3 regions of the Lederbergia graminis genome follow, and region 3 is predicted to be linked to each of the others. Evidence: predicted binding sites of a transcription regulator. Region 3 holds the regulator's gene; each other region holds the start of a gene.
What was found. The regulator Rex, encoded in region 3, represses fermentation and respiration genes when NADH is low (regulators of the CRP and FNR family bind a similar motif). The targets are predictions, from matches to a motif close to TTGTGAAATATTTCACAA.
Positions count from the first base shown of each region.

Region 1: the regulator Rex is predicted to act here: its motif matches at 1,677-1,694, upstream of cydD (thiol reductant ABC exporter subunit CydD).
Region 2: the regulator Rex is predicted to act here: its motif matches at 1,330-1,347, upstream of ACFPM4_RS06010 (nitrate reductase subunit alpha).

Region 1 is NZ_JBHSMC010000045.1:37,663-40,929, reverse strand. Features, by position in the region: gene cydD (thiol reductant ABC exporter subunit CydD) at 1-1,650, opposite strand, end outside; gene ACFPM4_RS20040 (SWIM zinc finger family protein) at 2,036-3,267, shown strand, end outside.
Region 2 is NZ_JBHSMC010000004.1:32,415-35,681, reverse strand. Features, by position in the region: gene ACFPM4_RS06015 (YitT family protein) at 324-1,190, opposite strand; gene ACFPM4_RS06010 (nitrate reductase subunit alpha) at 1,412-3,267, shown strand, end outside.
Region 3 is NZ_JBHSMC010000003.1:5,793-9,059, forward strand. Features, by position in the region: gene ACFPM4_RS04540 (ABC-F family ATP-binding cassette domain-containing protein) at 1-642, opposite strand, end outside; gene moaC (cyclic pyranopterin monophosphate synthase MoaC) at 767-1,267, shown strand; gene ACFPM4_RS04550 (redox-sensing transcriptional repressor Rex) at 1,294-1,956, shown strand; gene ACFPM4_RS04555 (twin-arginine translocase TatA/TatE family subunit) at 2,023-2,217, shown strand; gene tatC (twin-arginine translocase subunit TatC) at 2,232-2,984, shown strand; gene ACFPM4_RS04565 (YdiK family protein) at 3,022-3,225, opposite strand; gene ACFPM4_RS04570 (CPBP family intramembrane glutamic endopeptidase) at 3,219-3,267, opposite strand, start outside.

The DNA of each region.
Region 1 (3,267 bases), on a different contig from region 3:
GCCTGTAGCTAACAGTTCTCCTTGCTCTAAAAATAAGATTTTATCCGCATTTTTGATGGTGTGGAGGCGATGTGCAACCGTAATGACTGTTGCTGTTTTCGCTAATTCCATCATGGCTGCTTGCAAAATCTGCTCCGTTTCGAGGTCGAGCCCAGTTGTTGGCTCGTCGAATAGAATAACGGATGGGTTTTTCAGGAATGCTCTTGCAAGTGCAATACGTTGTTTTTCCCCGCCAGAAATTCCTCTTCCTGCTTCTCCAATAGGAGTATCCAACCCATGTTCAAGTGTAGCAATCAATGGTAAAAGTCCCGCTTTTTCCGCTGCTTGCTCGATTTCTGAGCGTGTCGCTTTTTCCGTGCGTCCAATCGCTATATTTTCCGCCATTATTCCGGAAAAAAGGTACGGGTGTTGCGAAATATAACTTAATTGATCAAACCAAGCTTGTTCGCGAATAGTGGAACGCTCACGTCCGTTAATCAACATTTGACCTTCTGATAAAGGGACAAGGCCAGCGAGCATGAGTAATAAAGTCGACTTCCCAGCCCCGGTTTTCCCAACAATGGCAATTTGTTCATACGGCTGCATATTAATATTGATATTTTTCAAAGTAAATTTTGAACTTCCATAACTAAAACTTGCTGCTTTTAACTCGATACTTGGTGGAGTGTTTTTCTCTAAATTTGTTTCTCCCCAATCCACCTTCGTTTCTTCTTCCGAAAGCTCTTTTTCCAACTTCTTCGCTGCGCCCATACTGCCTCGACCTGTGTGGAAGGCACTACCGAGATCCTTTAATTTTGTATAAAATTCAGGTGCGAGCACTAACATGAAGAAAGCGGTGAAGAAGTCGATGTTTTGGTAAATGATTAAACGAATCGCTAATTCCATCGCGATTAATCCCATACTTAACATGGAAATAAACTCTAACGCTAAAGAATTATTGAACGCGATTTTCAATACTTGCATCGTTGCTTCGCGAAATTCTAAACTACTTTTCTTTATCGCTTCTTTTTGCTGACGAGCGCGTCCGAATAATTTTAGTGTTGTAATTCCTTGTAATGTATCTAAGAACGTACCTGAAAAAGCAGCCATTTTATCCAATTGTTCCTCTGATTTGTCCTTCGTTTTAAAACCAATGACAATCATGTAAATAGGAATAAATGGAGCAGTTATTAAAATAATGATCGCCGTTGCAATATGTTGAGTAGAAATGACGATTAATAGAATGATTGGAATAATGGTGGCTTGTATGAGCTGTGGCATATAACTGCTGAAATAACTATCGATTTCATCAACCGTATCCATTAACACACTCACTTTTTGTCCAGATTGACCACGAAGAGATGCTTGTAGTGGATTTCTGGAGTATCGCTGTAACAAGCTTTTTCGTAAATCACCTTTTACTTTCGCCGCCATTTTGACTCCTGTTCTCCCGCTTAAAAAATGAAAAGCAGCACGAGCAAATAGAATGGCAAGCAATGTATATAAAAACGGGGCTATATCCGTAAACGTTGCTTCTTGTAGAAAAACTTGGTCGACTATGGAAACAATTAAGTAACCTTGAGCTACAATAACTGCACCAGAAAGAACTGCCATCATAATGAGCAGGATTACCTTTCCTCTCTGTTCAAAAGCTAACTCTTTCAAACTCATAGCACCTCAACACTCCCTTCAACACATAGTGAAGTACTTCACATAATTATACCTCATAACGAAACGAGAGTAAAACAAGGAACAGCGTGGGAAAGTACGGTTGAAATGGGATATTTAGGGGACATGGGGTCAAGGGGACATGGGGTCAGGAACCTTGTCCCGGCAATTTCAGAGGGACATGGAGTCAGACACCCTCGTCCCACCCAATTTCAATAATTACTAGAATGCACTTTGTTCTATTAAACTTTTTAAAGTGATTTCCAAGTAAATTTCCAAATTCACCAGCATGTAGTTACGTATTGATGTTAAAATTGTTTTAAATGTCAAGAGACGGAAGAATTTGGGACAGTGTTCCTGACCCCTTGTCCCAGGAGAGGTGAAGCAAATGAACATTCTTAATTTCGAAGAATTTGTAAGCGAGAAGGTAAAAGAGAGAGGCTATGATTATTATGCTTCGGGTAGTATTGTGGAGAAATATGTAGGTGCAGATGAGTATTTATTAGTTGTAAATGGTAGTGATCGCTATGAGGTTGTCGTGAAGCTGGGAGAGAATGGGGAAATTATTTCTTCGAATTGTGATTGTCCATATGATTATGGTCCTATTTGTAAGCACCAGGTGGCAGCATTTTATGAATTACTTGAAGATATCCACGGGATTAAGCAAGAGGTGAAGAAGATTGGAAAGAAAAGTGGAAAGAAGATTGAAAAGAAGATTGAATTAATAGATGTGTTACGAGAACTATCAAAAGAAGAATTAATTACAGTTATCCTCGAACTAGCTGAAAAAGATGAGGTATTGGAAAGTAATCTTGTTTATAAATATTCCAAACATGACTATGAGGACGAAATAAAGCACTGTAAAAAAGCGATAAAGGAAGTAGTACGTGCCCATAAAGGAAGACAAGGTTTTATTCATTATCGTGATGTGTTTGATTATGTACGTGATATGGAAGCGATATTGGAGAAAGCGAGTAAGACGTCTAATCATAATGTAGCCGTTGCCATACCATTATTAGTACTAGAAGAAGCGATTAAAGCTTTCCAGTATGCAGATGATTCCTCCGGTTCAATTGGCTTTTTAGTCCGTGGAGCAATAAAAGAGCTAAGTGAAATCGCCATATATGCAGAGGATTATGAACTAGAGCAAAGAGCAGAGATTTTTGATGCGATTTTACGTCAATGTGATCGTCCTATTTTCAAAGGGTGGGAAGAATTTTCTATTGAATTGCTTTCAGTTTGTATAGAATTTGCCGACGTACCAACACTTAGAGCAAGACTGCAGGATAAAGTGAATACACTCCTTCTTACAGCTGCGGATAATCGCTATCATAAGGAACAATTACTTGAGATTCTATTTGATATATTGAATGAAAATGGTACATCGGAAGAAGTGGAAGCTTTTTTGAAAGAGAATCTACAATATTCTTCGTTTAGAGAAAAGTTTATCCAACAGCAACTTAGAGAGGGGAATTATCAAAAGGCATTAGAGCTTGCGGTCGAAGGTGAATCACAAGATGAAAAGTTACGGGGGCTAGTACTGCAATGGAAAGCGTATCGGTATAAAGCCTATAAAGGACTCGGATATAAAGAAGACCAGGTGAAGTTGGCAAAAGAACT
Region 2 (3,267 bases), on a different contig from region 3:
AAAACCGGCTATACACCACAGAGGATGAAAATGGATTAAGTAGTCCATACTGATACTATCTTGCACATGGTAGGTATAGCTTTTTATTTTACGAATTAGAAGGGTTTTATTTATTGTTGTCTTTTTTCGTAATTAGAATTTTTTGCTTTCATGGTAGGAGTCTCCGTGTATTTCTTCCGCTTGTATCTTTTAATTACTGTCTTCACATATTAATTTTTTTGCAATTATTACTCTAATAAAGAAACCCGAACTAGATGATAGTTCGGGTTTTATTTATGTTTGTAATCCTTTGGGATTATCTTCGGAATTTACTGCTATCCTATTTAATGCGCGTTTTCTTTTCTAAAGTTGCTGCCTGAGATGTCTGAGACATTTTCGATTGCGATGAGTGCTTTTGGGTCTATTTCGTGTGTAATTGCACGTACGGTTGATAATTCGATTCGGGTAACGATGGAATAGATAATTTTCTTTGGCTCATTTTTATATACACCTTCGCCATGAATATAGGTAATTCCTCTACCTAATTCTTTTATTAATCGGTTAGCAATTTCTTCTGGAGTATCGGAAATAATCGTTACTGATTTTAATTCCTCTAAACCTTCAACCACAATATCAATCATTTTATAAGCAATAAAATATGTAATGATGGAATACATCGCAGTTTCCCAACTAAATACTAATAAAGCTGCAAGTGTAAAAATGAACACATTGATAATCATAACTGTTTGACCTACTGATACAGGACGCTTTTTACTAATAATAATCGCGATAATTTCAGTACCATCTAATGCTCCGCCTGTTCGAATTACCAAGCCAACACCGGTACCTAATATTACTGCTCCGATTATCGTTGCTAAAAATAAATCATTTGTAAATGGTTCTAAATGATGAAGAAAAGAAGTTGCTATGGATAATACAACTACTCCATATAAAGTATGTAAAGTAAATTTAATACCAATTTTTCTAAAGCCGATAAAAAGAAATGGTAAGTTTAGAATTATAATGAACAAACTCATTTTAAATCCAGTTAATTCTGCCCCTATAATAGAAAGTCCTATTACGCCTCCATCTAAAATAGAATTTGGCACTAGAAACAATTCTAGTCCTACAGCAGCAATAATTGCTCCAATTGTAATCATCACAATTTGTTGCACTTCTTTGAATAATCGTTTCTTCTTTAAAGTATCCATAAAACCATGCCTTTCCCTACGTGTATTCTTTTCTTTTTAAATAATACCATTTTTTATCAATTATTACCTACTTAGAAAAATTAGGAATGTTTTCAGGGATTCCCACTACATCTTTAGGTATTTCCCTAATGGGAGTACTTTGTATAAACCTTCACAATGGAAATATAGGAATAAGTACAACATCTTATGATGCATGGAGAGAAGGGGAGTGGAAGGTACTTATGAAAGGGAAATTTGGATTACGATTTTTAAAACCAACTGAAAGATATTCTGGAAACTGGTCCATCCTCGAAGAAAAAAGTAGAGATTGGGAAAATATGTACCGTAAGCGATGGTCACATGATAAGGTAGTCCGCACAACCCATGGTGTTAACTGTACAGGATCATGCAGTTGGAAAGTATTCGTGAAAAACGGCATTATTACATGGGAAAATCAGCAAATAGACTATCCATCCTGTGGTCCTGATATGCCAGAATTCGAACCGCGTGGTTGTCCACGAGGTGCATCTTTCTCTTGGTATGAATACAGCCCATTACGAGTGAAATACCCTTATATGCGTGGAAAGCTAAGGCGCTTATGGAAGAGTGCATTACAAGATCATTCTAGTCCAGTGGATGCGTGGGCAAGTATTGTGGAAGATGCTGAAAAAAGTAAGGTTTATAAACAAGCACGAGGTAAAGGTGGACATGTCCGTGTTACATGGCAAGATGCATTACAGTTAATATCTGCCCAATTACTTTATACTATTCGCAAATATGGACCCGACCGCATAGCAGGCTTTACTCCTATTCCAGCAATGTCGATGTTAAGTTATGCATCTGGTGCTCGCTTTATCTCCTTATTAGGTGGAGAGATGCTCAGTTTTTATGATTGGTATGCTGATTTACCACCAGCATCACCGCAAATATGGGGAGAACAAACCGATGTACCAGAATCATCAGATTGGTATAATGCTGGCTATTTAATTATGTGGGGTTCAAATGTTCCATTAACTAGAACACCAGACGCCCATTTTATGACAGAAGTTCGTTATAAAGGAACAAAAGTTGTTTCCGTAGCACCGGATCATGCAGAAAGTGTAAAGTTTGCAGATAATTGGATTGCTCCACACCCAGGAACAGATGCTGCTGTTGCACAAGCAATGACCCATGTTATTCTTGATGAATTTTATGTACAGCGCAAAGAGCCAATGTTCATAAACTATGCAAAGCAATATACAGATTTACCATTTCTAATTCTGTTAGATAGACATGAGGATTCCTATAAAGCTGGGCGCTTCCTACGTGCTAGTGACCTAGGAGAAGTATCGGAAAATGCACAATGGAAACCTGTAATATATGATGAAATTTCTAATAATGTCATCGTTCCTAATGGGACGATGGGACAGCGATGGGAAGAGGATTCAAATTGGAACTTAATCCTTGAAAATGAAGATGGTTCACAAATTGATCCAGCAATGAGTGTAGAGATAGTTACTTCTGAGTGGAAAGAAATAGTATTCCCATATTTTGAAAACCAGGCGAACGGTACTTTTAAACGGGATATTCCTGTGATGGAGATCACATTAGCAGACGGGTCCATTCAGTATGCTGCTACTGTATATGATTTAATGTTAAGTCAATACGGAATTCAACGTCCTAATAGTAAATTTGCAGCAACAGGATATGAAGATGCTACGTCCTTTTACACACCAGCATGGCAAGAAAAAGTAACGGGAGTAAAAGCATCAGTTGTAGTCCAAGTAGCACGTGAATTTGCACAGAATGCGATTGATACAGAAGGGCGCTCCATGATCATAATGGGAGCGGGAATTAATCATTGGTTTAACAGTGACACAATTTATCGCTCCATCCTGAATCTTGTCATCTTAACTGCATCTCAGGGAGTTAACGGTGGTGGCTGGGCGCATTATGTTGGTCAAGAGAAAGTAAGGCCAATTGAAGGCTGGAGCTCAGTTGCTTTCGCGAAGGATTGGCAAAAAGCAGCTCGTCAACAAAACGCTACATCCTTCTTCTACTTTGCAACAGATCAATGGAAATATGAAGAAGCTGGAACAGACCGATTAAAGTCACCAAC
Region 3 (3,267 bases):
GATTAATACGGCACCAGAATAATTTGCTAAATATTGCTCTAACCAGGAAAGGGTCTCAATATCTAAATGGTTCGTCGGTTCGTCCAGTATTAACAAATCAGGTTTCGTTAGTAAAAGTTTCGCCAATGCTAATCTCGTTTTTTGCCCACCACTTAAAGTAGAAATGAGTGTAGAACAATCTTTTTCATAAAAGCGCAAACCATGTAATACAGAGCGAATATCGGATTCGTATTGATATCCTCCAATTTCTTTAAATTTCACTTGGAGTCTATCGTATTCATGTAGCAATTTTGCTGCTTCGCTTTCACTTACGGTTGCTAGATCAAGCTCTATTTGGCGAATTTCTTTTTCCATTTCTCTTACTTTCGCAAAAACAGATAGCATTTCATCCCAAATAGATAATTTTGATTCAAGTCCAGTGTTTTGTGCTAAATAATCAATTGTTACATCTTTCGGCTTGACTATCTGACCAGAGTCATAGGAAAGGTGGCCTGCGATTATTTTTAATAAAGTAGATTTACCAGCACCATTACGCCCAACTAGGGCAATGCGGTCATTTGTTTGTATTTCAAGTTTTATATTGGATAATATTAATTCTGCTCCAAAGTATTTTGTTAGTTGTTGAATTTGTAACAACATCATATTATTTCACCTCTAGTTTCATAGTTAGTTTACCGTATATATGCTGCAAACTTCAATCATGGAAAGTGAGAACAATAAGACATGTCGGAAAAAATAGTGTATGATATTACAAGGGGGGCTGTCCGTGAGTAATTTGACACATTTTAATGAAGAGGGTCGGGCGAAAATGGTGGATGTAAGTGATAAGCCCGAAACGGTTAGAATTGCAAAAGCGCAATCTAGTATTGAAGTAAATGAACTTATATATGAACATATACAATCAAACCAAATAAAAAAAGGGGATGTACTTGCTGTCGCTCAAGTAGCGGGAATTATGGCAGCTAAAAAAACATGGGATATTATACCTATGTGTCATCCAATTCCATTAAAGGGGATCGATATTTCTTTTAACTGGAAAGAACAACCACATAATAAGTGGAAACTAGAAATATTCGCTACCGTTAAGACAATTGGAAATACGGGAGTAGAAATGGAAGCATTAACAGCTGTTTCTACGGCGGCTTTAACGGTATACGATATGTGTAAAGCAATAGATAAAGGAATGATTATTGGTCCAACCTTTCTCCTGGAAAAATCAGGTGGAACTAAAGGGAAGGATTTTAAACGAAATGATGTTGAGATATAATTTAGCATTTGTGCGGAGGTAAAAAGATGAGCGAAGAAACAATGAAAATACCACAAGCGACAGCAAAACGGCTGCCATTATATTATAGGTTTATCAAGAATCTCCACGCTTCTGGAAAACAGCGTGTTTCGTCCGCAGAGCTAAGTGAAGCTGTAAAAGTAGATTCTGCAACGATTAGGAGAGACTTTTCTTATTTTGGTGCGCTTGGAAAAAAAGGTTATGGGTATAATGTAAACTATCTACTATCATTTTTTAGTAAAACATTGGATCAAGATGAAATAACGAAAGTAGCGCTAATTGGTGTAGGTAATTTAGGTACTGCGTTTTTGAACTATAATTTCCTTAAAAATAACAGTACGAAAATAGCGATGGCATTTGAAGTAGATCCATCGAAAATTGGTACTAATATCGGTGATGTACCAGTATATGATATGAAGGAATTAGAGCAACGTTTAAACGAAGAAGAAATTACTGCGGTTATCTTAACGGTTCCGGTCAATGCAGCACAACAAATTACTGATCGTTTGAAGGATACTGAGGTGAAAGGCATCCTTAACTTTACACCAGCAAGATTATCTGTACCACCTTCTGTTCGTGTTCATCACATCGATTTAGCAGTAGAACTACAATCTCTTATCTATTTCTTGAAAAATTATCCGAATCCTGACACGGAAAGTTCACAAGAATAAGCAAATTGTCAATAGCAAAATTACATGTAATCCGTTAAACTATAACTATTAAGGAGGTGGGCGCAAATGGTATTAGGAGCTATCGGTCCAGGTAGTGTCGTTATTATTGCTATTGTAGCATTACTGATTTTTGGCCCAAAAAAATTACCGGAATTAGGCAAGGCTGCCGGTAAAACGTTACGTGAATTTAAAAATGCAACAGCAGGTCTGGCAGATGACGTAGATCCAGTAAAGGATAATAAAAAAGACGCCGACAAATGATAGGATGAACAGTTATGAATCAGAAAGAAATGACTTTTCTTGACCATATAGAAGAATTAAGAAAACGGCTAATGACGATAGTCGTTTTCTTCGTGTTAGCAGTTATTGTAGGCTTCCTCGTCGTAGAACCGATTATAAACTTTATCCAAAATGCGGACGTAGCTGAGGAACTTACAATGAATGCGTTTCGTGTTACAGACCCTTTTAAAGTTTATATGAATATGACATTTGTGATCGCACTAATTATTACATCTCCTGTTGTATTATATCAACTATGGTCATTCGTCAGCCCTGGTCTACTGGAAAAGGAACGAAGAGTGACTTTATCTTATATTCCTGTTTCTGTTCTTCTTTTTCTCGGGGGCTTGGCATTTTCTTATTTTGTTCTCTTTCCATTTTTGATTAAATTTATGCTCGATCTTTCGAATGAAATGAGCATTCAATCAACTATAGGAATTAACGAATACTTTCAATTTCTCTTTCAAATTACGATTCCATTTGGATTGCTCTTTCAGTTGCCGGTTGTCATTCTCTTTCTAACTAGACTAGGGATTATTACGCCGATGTTTTTAGCTAAGATTAGAAAGTATGCCTATTTTGTATTGCTAGTCATTGCAGCGATTATTACTCCGCCAGATGTTATTTCTCATTTAATGGTCACCGTCCCTTTATGTTTACTATATGAAATTAGTATTTGGATATCGCGGATCGGCTATAGAAAGGCGAGAGCGGCAGAGTTAGAGGTTGAAAATAATATACAAAAATAAAGCAGGAAGATTCATCATTTGAATCTACCTGCTTTTTTTATTGGTTCTTCTTCATGTTTTTCAACTTAAAGTGTATCGCGATTAATCGGAATCCTGCTCCAAAGTCAAATGTAGCAATTAGTAGTAAAATATAAACGAAGAAATTCCAATCGTTCATTTTTACTTGTTGAATGGCGAAGTATGTAAAAAGAACGCCAAGAATAATGTTAATAATCCCAGATGATAGTGGTGATCTCACCATAATAACCCCCTTATCCAGCCTTGTACATGTATAGCGTTATCC